2 regions of the Polaromonas sp. P1_H6 genome follow, and region 1 is predicted to be linked to the other one. Evidence: predicted binding sites of a transcription regulator. Region 1 holds the regulator's gene; the other holds the start of a gene.
What was found. Region 1 encodes NrdR, which represses ribonucleotide reductase genes. Its sites were predicted from a motif close to CACNANATNTNGTG; they were not measured.

Region 1 (7,912 bases):
TTGGGGTTGTAAAACAGCAGGTTGTTGACAGGGGAGCTTTGACGGGGGTCGGCGCTGCTAATGCAATCCGCGTGGAAGCCCGGGATGCTGGTGGAGCCCGGGGACTCAGCCAGCATCGCGGCGCTGACATGTTTGGCATAGACGCATTCCCAGTCCATGGAGCCCGAGGTATCGAGCACCAACGCGATGTTAGGCCGGACGTTCACGGTTCTGGACAGCAGCGGCTCCTGCGCGACGACCGCGAACGCACTGTCCGCCGTGATCAACGCGGCCGCGTAAAACGCAACGCCGCGCAAAATGGAAAATTTCATGGCCAGGCCTTTCATGCTCGGGTCGAGCATCATTTCATGGTGATTACGGATTGGAGCCACACCTCGGTGCCTTGGGGTGTGCTTCCATCTTTCGCGGCGACTTCAGGGCCGAAGCCTCTGGCCGTCGTGACAAAAACTTTGGTGTCGGCAGGGGTCAGGTACTGCGACATGCACTCGGGCTGGCGGGTGAAATACAGCTTGGTTCCCGCGTCGCCGGACGAGGTGACCGTGACTGTCTTGAGGCTGGCCACCGGTGTCGCGGCGTCCCAGTTGGCCATGGTGGCCCAGGAGTAGGGCGTCCCGGCGCCGACGGGGGCCGCCTCGGGCGCAAAGCCGGTGGCGGGGTTGGCGGCGTAGAGCTGCACCTGCTGTTCGCAGAAGCGCAGGGCTGTTTCGGCGGTCTGCCGGGCCAGCGCCTGCTGGCGGCTCTGGTTGGCCACTTGCTCGGTCGACGAGGCGCCGCGAATCGAGATGCTGGCCAGGACCGAAAGAATCATCAGCATGATGAGGGCCACAATCAGCACGACGCCCTGCTGCCCGTGCATCTTCGTCTTCGCGGTTTGGCGTGGTTCAGGGATTGACATAACCCACTCCATGGTTGCGCAACAGCACCGTGGTGCGATAGGCGCGGCGCAGCTTGCCGTCGGTGATGTCGACGTCGGTGCCGGCGCAATTTTGATAGCTGGGCTTTGTGCTCGAAGTACCCAGGTCCCCCAGCACGCGGTCTTCGCTCTTGACCACCACGCAGACTTGCGCCGCAACCACCTTGTTCCAGCGGTCCAGCAGGGGCAGGGCCGCCAGGCCCACATCCGTGGGGGTGGTGATGCCGGAGGCGCTCAGGTAACCGCGCACATTCTGGCTGTTGGGGACGGCGGGCTCGGCCACCGCGAAATTCACCGTCGCGCTTTCAATGTTTTCGGCCAGCACCTGCGATTGCGCCAGGTTGCCGCTTCCGCGGCAGGTCAGCGTGTTGTTCGTGATGGCGATGCGCGACTGCATGATGTAGAAAGGAGCGCCCGCGGCGCCCACGCCGTTGCCGATACAGTCCATCGGCAGGCCGCCGGAGGTGTTTTTCCCGCTGTTGAGGTCTGCCTCGTAGGCCACGGCCAGGGAAAAACCACCGGATCCTGCGCAGCTCAAGGCGCTCATGGCGGCAACGGTGGGATCCGTGAAGCCCGTGTTGCAGGCGTACAGGTTCCAGCCGCCCAGGCCCAGGTCGTTCTTGACGCCGCCGGTGCGCGTGGGGTTGTACCCCGCCTGGCGCAGTTCCTGCGTAAAGACGCCGAGGGCCATCTGGGCGTCCTCGTTCATCTGGCCCTGGGCCTGCGCGTTGCGCGTGGCCGTGCTGCCGGAGAGATACATGACCACCAGCGCGCCGATGATCACCATGCCCAGTGTCATGGAGATCAGCAGTTCGATCAGGGTGAAGCCTGACTGCTGCCTTGCTGCGGACTTTGCCGCGGGCATGCGAGGACGCTGCCGCGGGCAGCTTTTTGCGGGCGAAGTCATAACTGCACCTTCATGTAAAAGCAGCGTGGCAGTGTTGGCAGGGCTTTGGCGGTGGCCGAGCAGTTGTCGGACGTCGATTCGGCGGACTGGTCGACGCCGGCGACCTTGCGGGAGTTGTCCAGCACGCCGGCTTCTTCCCAGAGAATCCAGATGTTGGCCTGGGTTGCGCTGGCACCGGGCCGGGCCAGCTCGACGCCGCCCTGGGGCAGCAACGCACGAACCCGGCTCTGGAAGGCCGTCAGGTCCGCGGCAGCCAGTGTCGCAGGGGTTGTGCAGTTGGGAAAGGCGCAGGGCGCGAGGGCGGGAGGACTGCTGGTGGTCATCAGCGCCACGTCATAGTTGCCGCCTGAAAGTCCGGTCGGGTTGAGCCTGATGACTTCCGCCAGTTCCGTGGCCAGGGCGCTGGCGATGGCGCGGTTGGCCGCGTTTTTCTGCGCCGCGACCGAATAGGCCTGCATGCCGGCGAGTGCCAGCATGCCAAAGGACATGAGCAATATGGAAATCAGGACCTCCAGCAGCGAGGAGCCTCGCTGCCCCTTGCGTGAAGGAGGTGCTTTTCTGGTGAGGCCTAGCATGCGACGTCCCCCGTCTGGACTTTGACCCTGCCCACTGCGTTCATGCACAGGGTACGGGTGTAGTAAGCGTTGGTGGCGAACGAGCCCGAGGCATGCACCAGCCATCGGCCCGACTGGCCTATGGCGCGGCCGGTGCCGTCATAGATGATGCCGTTGCCCGTGGCGACAGCCGTCGGAGTGGAGACGCCGACCGCGAAAAAATCGCTGACGCCGGCCATGGGCTCCTGGGCGCGTAGCACGATGTCGGTCGCGGCATCGAAGCTGCCGTTGCCATTGCTGTCAACGAACACCACCCATCCCTGCATCCAGCCGCCGACGGTCGCGCCGTTACCGGTGGAGCATGTCGGGCTTGCCGCGGTGTAGTTGGCGGTCCTGCAGATCGTCACGCTTTTCCCGCGCCGCATGGCTTCACCGCGGGCGTAGCGGGTATCCGAGATAAACCCGTTGGTGGCGCGGGTGATATTGGCGTTGGCAAGCAGGCCCATGAAGGAGGGCGTTGCGAGGACCGTCAGGATTCCGATGATGGCTATCACCACCAGCACCTCAATCAGGGTGAATCCATGCTGGATTCGCCGCATGACACGCCAGGGCGGTTGGGGGCGGAAGGTGGCAGGGCCGGCGATCGATAGATTTTCGAACATGCGCAATTGTGAGCATGCCTCGCCGGTCCCGCCTCCTGTATTCGACGCCCGGTCAGGTCTGCGTGACGAACGGTCAGCGCGTCCGGCGCTTTAGCGCCTGACCTCATCCACCAGGGTCTTGAACTCGTCAATATCCTCAAAGCTGCGGTAGACGCTGGCAAAGCGGACATAAGCCACTTTGTCGAGTTTCTTGAGTTCGCGCATGACCAGCTCGCCCAGGCGGTTGGAGGCCACCTCGCGCACCCCCAGGCTCAGCAGTTTTTCCTCGATGCGTTCGATGGCCGAGTCGATCTGCTCGGTACTGACGGGGCGCTTGCGCAGCGCCAGGTTCATGGAGCCCAGGATCTTGCTGCGCTTGTACTCGATGCGCCGGCCGTCCTTCTTGACGATGGACGGGAAGGTGACGTCGGGCCGCTCGTAGGTGGTGAAGCGCTTTTCGCATGCGCCGCACTGGCGGCGCCGGCGTATGAAGTCGGCGTCTTCCGCCACCCGGGTTTCGACAACCTGGGTTTCGAGGTGGCCGCAGAAAGGGCATTTCATGGGTGTTGACCTGAACTTAAAAGCATCGATTGGTCTTTGGCCCATTGAGGACGGAAGGGGCAGCGATGAAAACCATGGTGCCCGCGCCGTCCGCCATGGTTAACGGTACACAGGGAAGCGGCTGGTCAGGGCGTGAACCTTGGCGCGGACTGCTTCCAGGGTGGCCGCGTCGCGCGGGTTGTCGAGCACGTCGGCGATCAGGTGGGCCGTGGCGCGGGCTTCCTCGTCCTTGAAGCCGCGGGTCGTCATGGCCGGGGTGCCAATGCGCACGCCGCTGGTGACCATGGGCTTTTCCGGGTCGTTCGGGATGGCGTTCTTGTTGATCGTCATGTGGGCGCTGCCCAGCACTGCTTCGGCTTCCTTGCCGGTAATGCCCTTGGCGCGCAGGTCGACCAGCATGACGTGGCTTTCGGTGCGCCCGCTGACGATGCGCAGGCCGCGCTGCGTCAGGGTGTCGGCGACGATCTGCGCGTTTTTCACGACCTGCTGCTGGTAAGCCTTGAACTCAGGCGTCATGGCCTCCTTGAAAGCCACGGCCTTGGCCGCGATCACGTGCATCAGCGGGCCGCCCTGCAGGCCGGGGAAGATCGCGCTGTTGATGGCTTTTTCGTGCTCGGCCTTCATCAGGATGATGCCGCCGCGCGGGCCGCGCAGGCTTTTGTGCGTGGTCGAGGTGACGATGTCGGCATGCGGCACCGGGTTGGGGTACACGCCCGCGGCCACCAGGCCGGCGTAATGGGCGATGTCGACCATGAAGATCGCTCCGACGGCTTTGGCCACCTTGGCGAAGCGCTCGAAGTCGATGCGCAGGCTGTAAGCCGAGGCGCCCGCGATGATCAGCTTGGGTTTGGTCTCAAGGGCCTTGCGCTCCATGGCGTCGTAGTCGATTTCTTCCTTGTCGTTCAGGCCGTAGGACACGACGTTGAACCACTTGCCGCTCATGTTCAGGGCCATGCCGTGCGTCAGGTGGCCGCCTTCGGCTAGGCTCATGCCCATGATGGTGTCGCCGGGCTTGAGGAAGGCCAGGAACACGGCCTCGTTGGCCGATGCGCCGCAATGCGCCTGCACGTTGGCGGCTTCGGCGCCGAAGATGGCCTTGACACGGTCGATGGCCAGTTGCTCGGCCACGTCCACATGTTCGCAGCCGCCGTAGTAGCGGCGGCCGGGATAACCTTCGGCGTATTTGTTGGTGAGCTGCGATCCCTGCGCGGCCATGACGGCGGGCGAGGCGTAGTTTTCGCTGGCGATCAGCTCGATATGCTGCTCTTGCCGGGCGTTTTCGGCCTGGATGGCGGCAAAGATTTCGGGATCGGTCTGTTCGACCAGGATATTGCGGTGGTACATGGCAGTCCTTAAAGACGTGGTCCCTGCTATTCATATGAGCCGCGGCTCTAAATGAAACAAGGGCTGCCCAGGCGAACGGCTGAACGCTGAGGCCCAACGGCTGTCAGCGGTGCGCTTCCCAGTGGTGTCCCACGTCAGCTCCAATGGTTGCGAAAACCTTGAGCCTATCGCCAGTTGCGCACCCGGCTAGTGTAACTGAGAGCGCCTGAAATCCGTGGCAGCCCGTCCCATACCCGTGGCCCGGAAAGCAAAAAGCCGGGCGCTGGCGGCGGCCCGGCTTTGCGGTGCAAGCGGCGGGCCTGGAGGCCGCGCCGGCGGGGATCAGGACTGGCTCAACAGCGCCACTTTCTCGGGCGTCTTGCCCTCGGAGGCCGGCGTCTCGGACTTGCCGGGCAGGGAGGCCGGGACCGGGCGCGAAGTGCCGGGCTCGGCAAAGAAAGGCGAGGGCTTGCCGCGCTTGGACGCGGAGGCCACCACGGCCAGCAGGCGGGCGTGCTCCCCCATCACCTTGCCGGCGTAGCCGCCGTCGTCTTCCATATTGGCGGCGCCCACATAGTATTTGAGGCCGCCTTCCACGGATCCGGCGCGGGCGATGCATTCCTGCAGCACCTTGACGCCGACGCGCAGGTTGGTCACCGGGTCGAAGGCCGCCAGCTTGCCGCCGAAGTTGTCGTATTTGTCGTGGTGCACCTTGGTCATGACCTGCATCAAGCCCTGGGCGCCCACGGGGCTTTGCGCGAACGGGTTGAAGCCGGACTCGATCGCCATGATGGCCAGGATCAGGGTGGGGTCGAGCTTGGCCTTCTGGCCGATCTCGAAGGCCTCGGCCACCAGCACGCTCAAAGGCTCGGGCGCCACGCCGTATTTCTTGCTCAGCCAGTAGGCCACCGCCGCCTGCTGGGCCGGCAGGTCTTTGGGATTGGATGCCGTGGCACGCTCAATGGCGGCGGGCTCGGTAAAACCGATGGCCGCTTCCTGGCGTTGCTGCAGCCAGGTCATGAGCTTGAATTCACCGGCCTGACGCAAGTCGGGCCGGGCCGTCAGTGTGATCACCGCGAACACGACCGCCAGGCCCAGGAGGGCGAAGCTGTTGTGGGTGATCTCGAAAAAGCCCTGGGCGATGTCATCGGCGATGGTTGAAATACCGCTCTGTACACTTTTCAAGTGCGCCTCAAGGCCGAATTGTCCTAGCGCTGTCATAGCACTCCTTTCTACGCTTGCAGGCCCTTGAGAGGCCAAGCAGGCTTTGATTGGGTCGCCATCAAACCAAGGCATGCCTTGTGGGTGTTGACCCCTGTTTGACGTTGCCGGCTTCTTTGATGAATGGGGCAGCGGAGATTCGGGTTGTCCCTAGGTTTCTGTGGGACTGGCGGGATTCTATGGGGTCGTTAAATAACCTGTCAATAATAAGAGATTAATTTCTTATATCAATTAAGCAAATAAAAACCTTGATTCTCGGCAGAATCCGCCTGAATCAAGGTAGTTACGGCCTCTTTTTGAGACCAAGCTCTAAGTTAAATTCGGCGTGAAAAATACCGGATCAGCGGATCGCGGGTCCGGCTGTAGGCGGTTTTCGATGGTCCATGTGGGACTGTTGGGGTGATTCAGGCGTCTTTCGGGCCGGACAAAGGCAGCGCCAATCACTCCGGTCCCTGTGATTGAAAAGATGGTCTTGCCTGCCCGGCGCTGGAGGTTTAACCTGCAATTGCGTGTTCATTCACGCATCCAACCGGGTAACCAACCCCGGAAAATCTGGAAGCAATCACTTGCTTTCATCGCACTGGAGACGATTCATCTCTCTTTTGCGGAAACCCGACGGCATGAGCATAAACGCCCGCCGTCAACCCCGGTCGGTCTCACTGCCCGGGGTTTTTCTTTTGGGGGGGCTATGCCCTTTCGGGTGACCGTCTTTTTCAAATAAGTCATTGACCGATTGGCGCCGGCGTTAAAAACTCGTCGCCTATGGCAATCCCTGACTTGAAGAATAAATGGCGCGAAATCGAATGGCGGAACACCGCAAAAACCCTGCCGGCACGGGCTGCCGGCCTGGCCCGCTCGCCCCTGTGGCGGCGACGTGCCGCCTGGGCGCTTGGCGCGCTGCTGCTGCTCTGGGCGCTGGCCTATGCGGCCGTGCCCACCCTTCTGAAGTCGCAGCTCGAGAAGATCGCCTCTGAAAAACTGGGCCGGCAGGTCACCGTGGGCGCGGTCGATTTCAAGCCCTGGTCGCTCGAACTCACCCTGCGCGACCTGGCCATCGCCAAGGCCGGCGCTGCCGGAGTTCCCCAGGAAAATCCCCAGCTTTCCATCAAGCGCATATATATAGACGCCGAACTGGAGTCCCTGCTGCGCCTGGCGCCGGTGGCCGACGCCGTGCAGGTCGACGAACCCGTGGCTTTTCTGACCCACAAAGGCGAGGGCCGCTATGACATCGACGACATCCTGGAGCGCCTGAAGACGCCGGCGGACCAGCCGGCCGGGGATCCGCCACGCTTTGCGGTCTACAACATCGTGCTGAGCGGCGGGCGCCTGGACTTTAGCGACCAGTCCGTCGGCAAGACCCATGCGCTGCGCGAGCTGAACCTCTCCGTGCCCTTCCTGAGCAACCTCAAGTCCCAGCGCGAGATCAAGACCTCGCCGCACCTGGCCTTCAAGCTCAACGGCAGCAGTTTTGACACCGCCGCCGAGGGCACGCCCTTTGCCCAGACCCATAAAACCGACGCCACCTTGACTCTGCGCGGCTTTGACCTGAACCCCTACCTGGCCTACTGGCCGGCGAGCCTGCCCTTCAAATTGCAGAGTGCCGTGCTGCATGCCGACGCCAAAGTGGCGTTCGAGCAGACGCCGGCCACGGTGGTGCGCATCTCCGGCACGGTGACGGCGGAAAAGGTGCGCCTGCAGGTGGCGGGGCAGGCGCCGGCCGCTGTTCCCGCCCCGGCCCCCGGCCGCAAATCGGCGGGCAAACGTGATGGCGGCGATGTTCCACCGGCGTCCC
Region 2 (7,912 bases), on a different contig from region 1:
GCCATGATTTTAGCTTTGAGCGACTGGTGGGGTCTTGCCGCGGCAGCCGGCGCCGCCGTCGCCTATGCCGTGCTGGCGCTGGCCACGCCGCGCCTGGGTGCCGGCACCATACGCGGCATGCTGCTGGCCGCCTGGCTGCTGCACGCGCTGGCGCTGGCCGACGGACTGCTCGGCGAGCCGGCCCGCTTCGGTTTTGCGCCCGCGCTGTCCATGACCGTCTGGCTGGTGCTGACGGTGTACGCGGTCGAAAGCCGCCTCTTCCCACAGATGCAGGCCCATTGGGCGCTGGCGGGGCTGGGCAGCGTCGCGGTCATCCTCGCCGCCATTTTTCCAGGCACCACTTACCATGCCATCGCCTCGCCCTGGCTGCCGCTGCACTGGGCCCTGGGCATTGCGTCGTATGGGCTGTTTGCCGCGGCGGTGGTGCACGGCTGGCTCATGACGCGCTCCGAACGCTCCATCCGGCTGGCCGCGCAAACCGACGCCGGCGTGCCCCTGCTGACGCTGGAGCGCCTGACCTTCCGCTTCGTGGAGGCCGGCTTCGTGCTGCTGTCGGCCACCTTGTTCGTGGGCTGGCTGTTCGCCGAAACCCTGTACGGGCCGGGCCTGGCCTGGAAATGGAACCACAAAACCGTGTTCTCGGTCCTGGCCTGGCTGACCTTCGCCGGCCTGCTGATCGGCCGCGCGCGCCTGGGCTGGCGCGGCCGCAAGGCGGTCCATGTGCTGTACCTGGGTTCCGGCCTGCTGCTGCTGGGCTATGCCGGTTCGCGCTTTGTGCTTGAAGTCATCCTGAGGCGGGCATGAAATACCTGCTGGTCATGGCCCTGGTGCTGGTGGTGTTCTGGATCTGGCGGCACAACCGTGAAACGGAACGCCGTGATGCGGCGCCCGCCCGTCCGCCAGCCCCGCAAAGACCGGGAGCGGCCATCACTGAAATCGTCGCCTGCGAAGTTTGCGGCGTGCATTTGCCGAAAACGGAAGCGTTGATCGGCAACAAAGGCATTTACTGCAGCGACGCGCACCGGCGCCAGACGGAAGGTTAAATGAGCACGCCGTCCCACTGGTTTGAAACAGGCGGCGACAAGGGCTCAGGCGGCTGGGAAATCACGGCCGGGCCGGGCTCATTCGGCCGCCTCTGGCATGTTTTCATGACCGCACGCGTCGCCATCGCTGCCGTGCTGGTCATCCTGCAGGCATTCATTTATGCCCTGGGCAACACCACCAACCGCTGGTCCATCGCGACCTGTATCGCCTATCTGTGCGCCACACTGGCGGTGCGGCTCTGGTCGCGGCCCCGGCCGCCCGGCAGCACCTTTGACGCGCAATGGGTGCTCACCATCGGCGTGGACGTCATCGCCTTCTCGGCGCTGAACTTCCTGCAGTCCGGTGGCATCAATTACACCCCGTTGTTCGCGCTGCCGGTGCTGCTGGCCTCCATCCTGGGCCCGATATTGCTGGCCTTTGGCACAGCCGCCAGCGTGACGCTGCTGCTGCTGGCCGACGCCTGGTGGAACTCGCTGCAGGGCCTGGGCGACGCCAACGCGCGTTTCCTGCAATCAGGCCTGAGCGGCTCCGGCTTCTTTCTCGTCGCGCTGCTCGCCAACCACCTGGCCCTGCGCCTGGCCAGAGAAGAGCAACTGGCCAAACGCAGCCAGTCCGCCGCGCGCATGCAAACGCAGGTGAATGAACTGGTGATCGAAGCACTGGCTGACGGCGTGCTGGTGGTCGACGTCAACGGCATCGTGCGCTCGGCCAATCCGGCCTCACGGCGCCTGTTGGCGGCCGACGATACCGTGCGCAGCGCCCCCTTCATCCTGGCCACGGAAGCCGCCTGGCAGCCTCTTGCCGAACTGACGCACCGCACCTTCGCGGCGCAATCGCCGCAGGAAGCCGACGTCAGCCTGGACAACGCGGGCGGCCACACCCGGCGGCTGCACGTGCGCACGCGCCTGGCCGCTTCGCCGAACGGCTCGCATGAGAGCCTGTGCGTGATGTTCCTGGAAGACCTGCGTGAAATGGAAGCGCGCGTGCGGACCGAAAAAATGGCGGCCATGGGCCGCATGTCGGCCGCGGTGGCCCATGAAATCCGCAACCCGCTGGCCGCCATTTCGCAGGCCAACGCCCTGCTCGAAGAAGACCTGCAGGACCCGGGGCAGCGCCGGCTCACCGCCATGGTCAGGCAAAACGCCCAGCGCCTGGCCCGTATCGTGGACGAGGTGCTGAATATTTCGCGCGCCCAGGCGCAGCTGCCTTCGCCGCAGACCACCACATTGCCGCTGGACGACACCGTCCGGAAGATCACATCCGACTGGGCGGAGCAGACAGCGGCGTCCGGGCGCACACGCATCACGGCGGACTCGGACAACGCCGTCGTGATTTTTGAGCCCGAGCATTTGCGGCGCCTGATGATCAACCTGCTGGACAACGCCTTGCGCTACGCCAGCGACTCCGCAGGGGCGATCGAAGTCGCGACCCAGGCCGTGGCGCCGGGGCAGTCGCGCCTGTCCGTCTGGAGCGACGGCCAGCCCCTGGAGCAGACCGTGCAAAGCCACCTGTTCGAACCCTTCTTTTCGTCGGAAAGCCGGTCCAGCGGGCTGGGCCTGTATATCTGCCGTGAACTGTGCGAACGCTACGGCGCCATGATCGGCTACCAGCGCGTGCAGCGCGAAGGCACCGAGGGCAACGAATTTTTCGTGATGTTCGCGCCCTCCGCGCAATCCCCGAACATCTCCGCGCCGTCTTTTGCCACAATGCCCACCTGACACCATGAGCATGCAAAACCCCGTTCCCCAGCAAGCCCGCATCCTCGTCATCGACGACGAGCCGGACCTGCGAACCCTGTACGAGCTGACCCTGCTCAGGGAGGGCTACCGGGTGGAGGCCGCCGGCGATTTGCTGCAGGCCCGCCAGCAGCTCAGTGAAAACCGCTTCGATGCGGTGATCACCGACATGCGCCTGCCGGACGGCCTGGGCCTGGAACTGCTGCGCGACATGGTGAGCCAGCAACGCAGCGAACGCTGCGTCGTCATCACGGCGCACGGCTCCGCCGAAAACGCGGTCGAGGCCCTCAAGGCCGGCGCCTTCGACTACCTCACCAAGCCGGTCGACCTCAAACAGTTCCGCAGCGTGGTGGCATCGGCCGTGCAGGGCGCCAGGCAAGCAGCGCCGGCCACCGACAAAACCGGGCGCGTCGCACCGGATTCCGGCATCACGCCCTTGTCGCTGCCCCTGCCGGTGGCCGCCGAAGCCCCGCTGATTTTGCAAAAGCTGGTCGGTGAATCGGCCGTCATGCGCGCTGTCAAGTCGCGCATCGTCAAAGTGGCCGGCAGCATGGCCCCGGTGCTGATCCAGGGCGAGTCGGGCACCGGCAAGGAATTGGTCGCGCGCGCCGTTCACGGCTGCAGCCACCGCGCGGCGGGCCCGTTCGTGGCGGTCAATTGCAGCGCCATCCCTGAGAACCTCCTGGAAGCGGAGTTCTTCGGCGCGCGCAAGGGCGCCTACACCGGCTCGGCGCAGGACCGGCAGGGCTACTTCCAGGCGGCCAAGGGCGGGACCCTCTTTCTCGACGAAATCGGCGACTTGCCCCTGGCCATGCAGTCCAAGCTCCTGCGGGCCATCCAGGAGCGCACCGTGCGGCCGCTGGGCTCCGCGCAAGAGGACTCGGTGGACGTGCGCATCGTCAGCGCCACCCACAAGGACCTGGTCGCCGAAGTCCAGGCCGGGACTTTCCGCCAGGATCTTTATTACCGGCTCAATGTGATCGAGATTCACGTGCCCGCCCTGCGCGAGCGCCGGGAAGACCTGCCGGCCCTGTGCAAAGCCCTGCTGGCCAGAATTTGCCATGAGTCCGGCTTCCCGGTACCCGAGCTGACCGATGCTGTGATGGGACAGCTGCGCGCCCTGCCTTTCAACGGCAACGTCAGGGAACTGGAAAACACCCTGCACCGCGCGGTGGCGCTCGGCGACGGCAGCGAACTGCATTTCGACGCGCCGGCCGAAGAGCAGGTCGCCGTTCCGGAAAACCTGCAGGACTACCTGGACAGGCAGGAGCGCAGCATCCTCACGAAAGTGCTGCTGGAAAACGGCTTCAATCGCACCGCGGCCGCCGCCAGGCTGGGACTGAGCCTGCGCCAGATCCGCTACCGCATTGCGCGCCTGAACATCGTGACACCGGGCAGCGAAGACCCCGCCGATGAACTCGACGCCGCCGATGACCCCGCCTGAAGGCCGGGGCGCCGGCACCCCGCAGCCCCTGTGGCGGAACGGCTGGTACCGCTATGCGCGCGCGCTGGCCTCGCCCAATTTCGGGCCGCGGCCAGAGGACGCGCTGATCGACCTCGTCGTCATCCACTCCATCAGCCTGCCGCCCGGCGAATTCGGCAACGGCAACGTGCAGCGCCTCTTCACCAACCAGCTCGATTGGGAAGCCCACGCTTACTTCCAGGGCATACGCGGCCTGCAGGTGTCGTCGCATTTCTTCATTGCCCGCTCCGGCGCCTTGTGGCAGTTCGTCGGCTGCGGCGACCGGGCCTGGCATGCCGGGGATTCGAACTACCGCGGGCGCGGCAACTGCAACGACGATTCCATCGGCATCGAGCTTGAGGGCCTGGAAGGCGGCGCCTTCGAAACGCCCCAGTACGAAACCCTGGCTGGCCTCTGCGCCTCGCTGCTCCAGGCCTATCCCATTGCCCACATCGCGGGACACGAACACATCGCGCCCGGCCGCAAGCAAGACCCCGGTCCGGGTTTTGACTGGCCCCTGCTGCAAGACTCGCTGGCCTTGCCGGCTAGGTATTTTCCCGAGACCACCTAGCCTCACGCGTACAAAACCACACCGCAGTGGTGCGCTTTGCATCCGGAAATTTCACGGTATTTTTACCGCGCTAACATGGGCTTGTGTTGGCGGGCGAAAGCCCGCGACGAGGCGCGCCGCAGCGTTGCCGGGGCCGCGCAAGCCTGATGGAATCAGGCTTTGCCGAAGATGAGCGGCACGAAATTGAGAGCGTCGCGCAGCCGTCCAAAACGGGGCGGAAAAAGCCACAAAACGTAACGATCCATTCAGTCGGCGATACACTACCTGTAGTGGCTTGTATTCCCCCCATACCCTAGGTATAGTGTCTAAGCCCTAATTCAGTTTGATGTAATTCGGGCCCCGGCGGCGAGGAATTGGTTCATGCTTTTTGAACACCTTCCGCCAAAACGGTTGCCCGCAACAGCACATCAAGCCAGTCATAAAACAAAGCAAAGAGGAAGTCATGCAAACAGCACAGCACGCAGTGCCCGCAACGTCCAGCGTTGCCGCCGGCAATCCGGCCGCCAGCGATACCAACACCCAGCCCAATCCCCTCGCCCACTACCAGATCATTCGCCGCAACGGCGGCGTGGTGCCCTTCGAGCCCAACAAGATCGCCGTGGCCATGATGAAGGCCTTCCTGGCCGTTCACGGCACGCAGGGTGCGGCGTCCGCGAGTGTTCGCGAAACCGTCGACGGCCTGACCCAGGCGGTGATCCGCGCCCTGATGCGTTCGCGCCCGGGCGGCGGCACCTTTCATATAGAAGACGTGCAGGACCAGGTCGAACTTGGCCTGATGCGCGGCGGCCACCACGAGATCGCCCGCGCCTACGTGCTGTACCGCGAAAAGCGCACGCAGGAACGCGCCCGCCAGCCGCAAACCCAGGCGCCCGCAGCGCCCCTGATCCACGTCACCGACCGCGGCAACCGCGTCGCCCTGGACATCCGCAACCTGCAGGCGCTGATCGAGGCCTCTTGCGCCGACCTGGGCGCCGACGTCAAGCCAGACCCCATCGTTGCGGAAACCATGCGCAACCTCTACGACGGCGTTCCCATCGACGAGGTCTACAAAGCGTCCATCCTGGCTGCGCGCACCCTGATTGAAAAAGACCCCGACTACACCTACGCCACCGCGCGCCTGCTGATGCACACCATCCGCCGCGAAGTGCTGGGCGAGGAAGTCAACCAGGAAGACATGGCCGTCCGCTATGCCGAATACTTCCCGCAATTCATCGCCAAGGGCGTGCAGAACGAGCTGCTCGACGAAAAGCTGCAGCAGTTCGACCTGGCCCGCCTGGGCGCCGCGCTCAAACCCGAGCGAGACCTGAAATTCGACTACCTCGGCCTGCAGACCCTGTTTGACCGCTACTTCCTGCACGTGCGCAAGCAGCGCATCGAACTGCCCCAGGCTTTCTTCATGCGCGTGGCCATGGGCCTGTCGCTCAACGAGATCAACCGCGAAGAGCGCGCCATCGAGTTCTACGAGATCCTGTCGTCCTTCGACTTCATGTCGAGCACGCCCACCCTGTTCAACGCCGGCACCCTGCGTTCGCAGCTGTCGTCCTGCTACCTGACCACGGTCGCCGACGACCTTGGCGGCATCTACGACGCCATCAAGGAAAACGCCCTGCTTTCCAAGTTTGCCGGCGGCCTGGGCAATGACTGGACGCCCGTGCGCGCCCTGGGAGCCCACATCAAGGGCACCAACGGCGAATCGCAAGGCGTCGTGCCTTTCCTGAAGGTCGTCAACGACACCGCCGTTGCCGTCAACCAGGGCGGCAAGCGCAAGGGCGCCGTCTGCGCCTACCTGGAGACCTGGCACCTGGACATCGAAGAGTTCCTGGAACTGCGCAAGAACACCGGCGACGACCGCCGCCGCACGCACGACATGAACACCGCCAACTGGATTCCCGACCTATTCATGCGCCGCGTGATGGAAAAAGGCAGCTGGACCCTGTTCTCGCCGTCCGACACGCCCGACCTGCACGACAAGTTCGGCAAGGACTTCGAAAAGATCTACGTCGCCTACGAAGCCAAGGCCGAGCGCGGCGAGATCAAGCCGTCCCGCAAGCTGCAGGCCACCGACATGTGGCGCAAGATGCTCTCGATGCTGTTTGAGACCGGCCACCCCTGGATCACCTTCAAGGACGCCTGCAATGTGCGCTCGCCGCAGCAGCACACCGGCGTCGTGCACTCATCCAACCTGTGCACCGAGATCACGCTCAACACCAGCGACACCGAAACCGCCGTCTGCAACCTGGGCTCGGTCAACCTCGTCCAGCACCTGAAGGACGGCGCGGTCGACCACGAGAAGCTCAAGAAGACCATCACCACGGCCATGCGCATGCTGGACAACGTGATCGACATCAATTACTACGCCGTCAAGAAGGCCCGCGACTCCAACATGCGCCACCGCCCCGTGGGCCTGGGCATCATGGGCTTCCAGGACTGCCTGTACGAGCTGCGCGTGCCTTACGCCTCCCAGGAAGCCGTCGAATTCGCCGACAAGTCCATGGAAGCCGTCTGCTACCACGCCTACTGGGCTTCCACCGAACTGGCCAAGGAACGCGGCAAGTACGCCAGCTACAAGGGCTCGCTCTGGGACAAGGGCATCCTGCCGCTGGACACGCTGGACATGCTGGCCGAGCAGCGCGGCGGCTATATCGAAGTCGACCGTTCCGCTACGCTGGACTGGGACGCCCTGCGCAAAAAGATCGCCCAGGACGGCATGCGCAACTCCAACTGCGTCGCCATCGCCCCGACCGCCACCATCTCCAACATCATCGGCGTGGATGCCTGCATCGAGCCCTGCTTCGGCAACCTCTCGGTCAAATCCAACCTGTCCGGTGAATTCACGGTCATCAACCACTACCTGGTGCGCGACCTCAAGCGCCTGAACCTGTGGGACGACGTGATGGTGGTGGACCTCAAGCACTTTGACGGTTCGCTGCGCCCCATCGACCGCGTGCCGCAGGACGTCAAGTCGCTGTACGCCACGGCATTTGAAATCGAGACCTCCTGGATCGTCGAAGCGGCGGCTCGCCGCCAGAAATGGATAGACCAGGCGCAATCGCTCAATATCTATATGGCGGGCGCTTCGGGCAAGAAGCTCGACGACAC

Region 2: AC1D1F_RS18950 (ribonucleoside-diphosphate reductase subunit alpha) is a predicted target of NrdR. The motif match lies at 5,072-5,085, and genes of this name have one in related genera.

Annotation. Positions count from the first base shown of each region.
Region 1 covers NZ_JBFUCN010000001.1:90,317-98,228, forward strand. Annotated here, with positions in the region: gene AC1D1F_RS00440 (pilus assembly protein) at 1-344, opposite strand, end outside; gene AC1D1F_RS00445 (pilus assembly PilX family protein) at 341-895, opposite strand; gene AC1D1F_RS00450 (PilW family protein) at 882-1,820, opposite strand; gene pilV (type IV pilus modification protein PilV) at 1,817-2,500, opposite strand; gene AC1D1F_RS00460 (GspH/FimT family pseudopilin) at 2,389-3,036, opposite strand; gene nrdR (transcriptional regulator NrdR) at 3,127-3,576, opposite strand; gene glyA (serine hydroxymethyltransferase) at 3,676-4,920, opposite strand; ZMP/ZTP riboswitch at 4,979-5,108, opposite strand; gene AC1D1F_RS00475 (lytic transglycosylase domain-containing protein) at 5,242-6,120, opposite strand; gene AC1D1F_RS00480 (DUF748 domain-containing protein) at 6,883-7,912, shown strand, end outside.
Region 2 covers NZ_JBFUCN010000023.1:26,007-33,918, forward strand. Annotated here, with positions in the region: gene AC1D1F_RS18925 (cytochrome C assembly family protein) at 4-804, shown strand; gene AC1D1F_RS18930 (PP0621 family protein) at 801-1,043, shown strand; gene AC1D1F_RS18935 (sensor histidine kinase) at 1,044-2,762, shown strand; gene AC1D1F_RS18940 (sigma-54-dependent transcriptional regulator) at 2,767-4,224, shown strand; gene ampD (1,6-anhydro-N-acetylmuramyl-L-alanine amidase AmpD) at 4,211-4,813, shown strand; gene AC1D1F_RS18950 (ribonucleoside-diphosphate reductase subunit alpha) at 5,256-7,912, shown strand, end outside.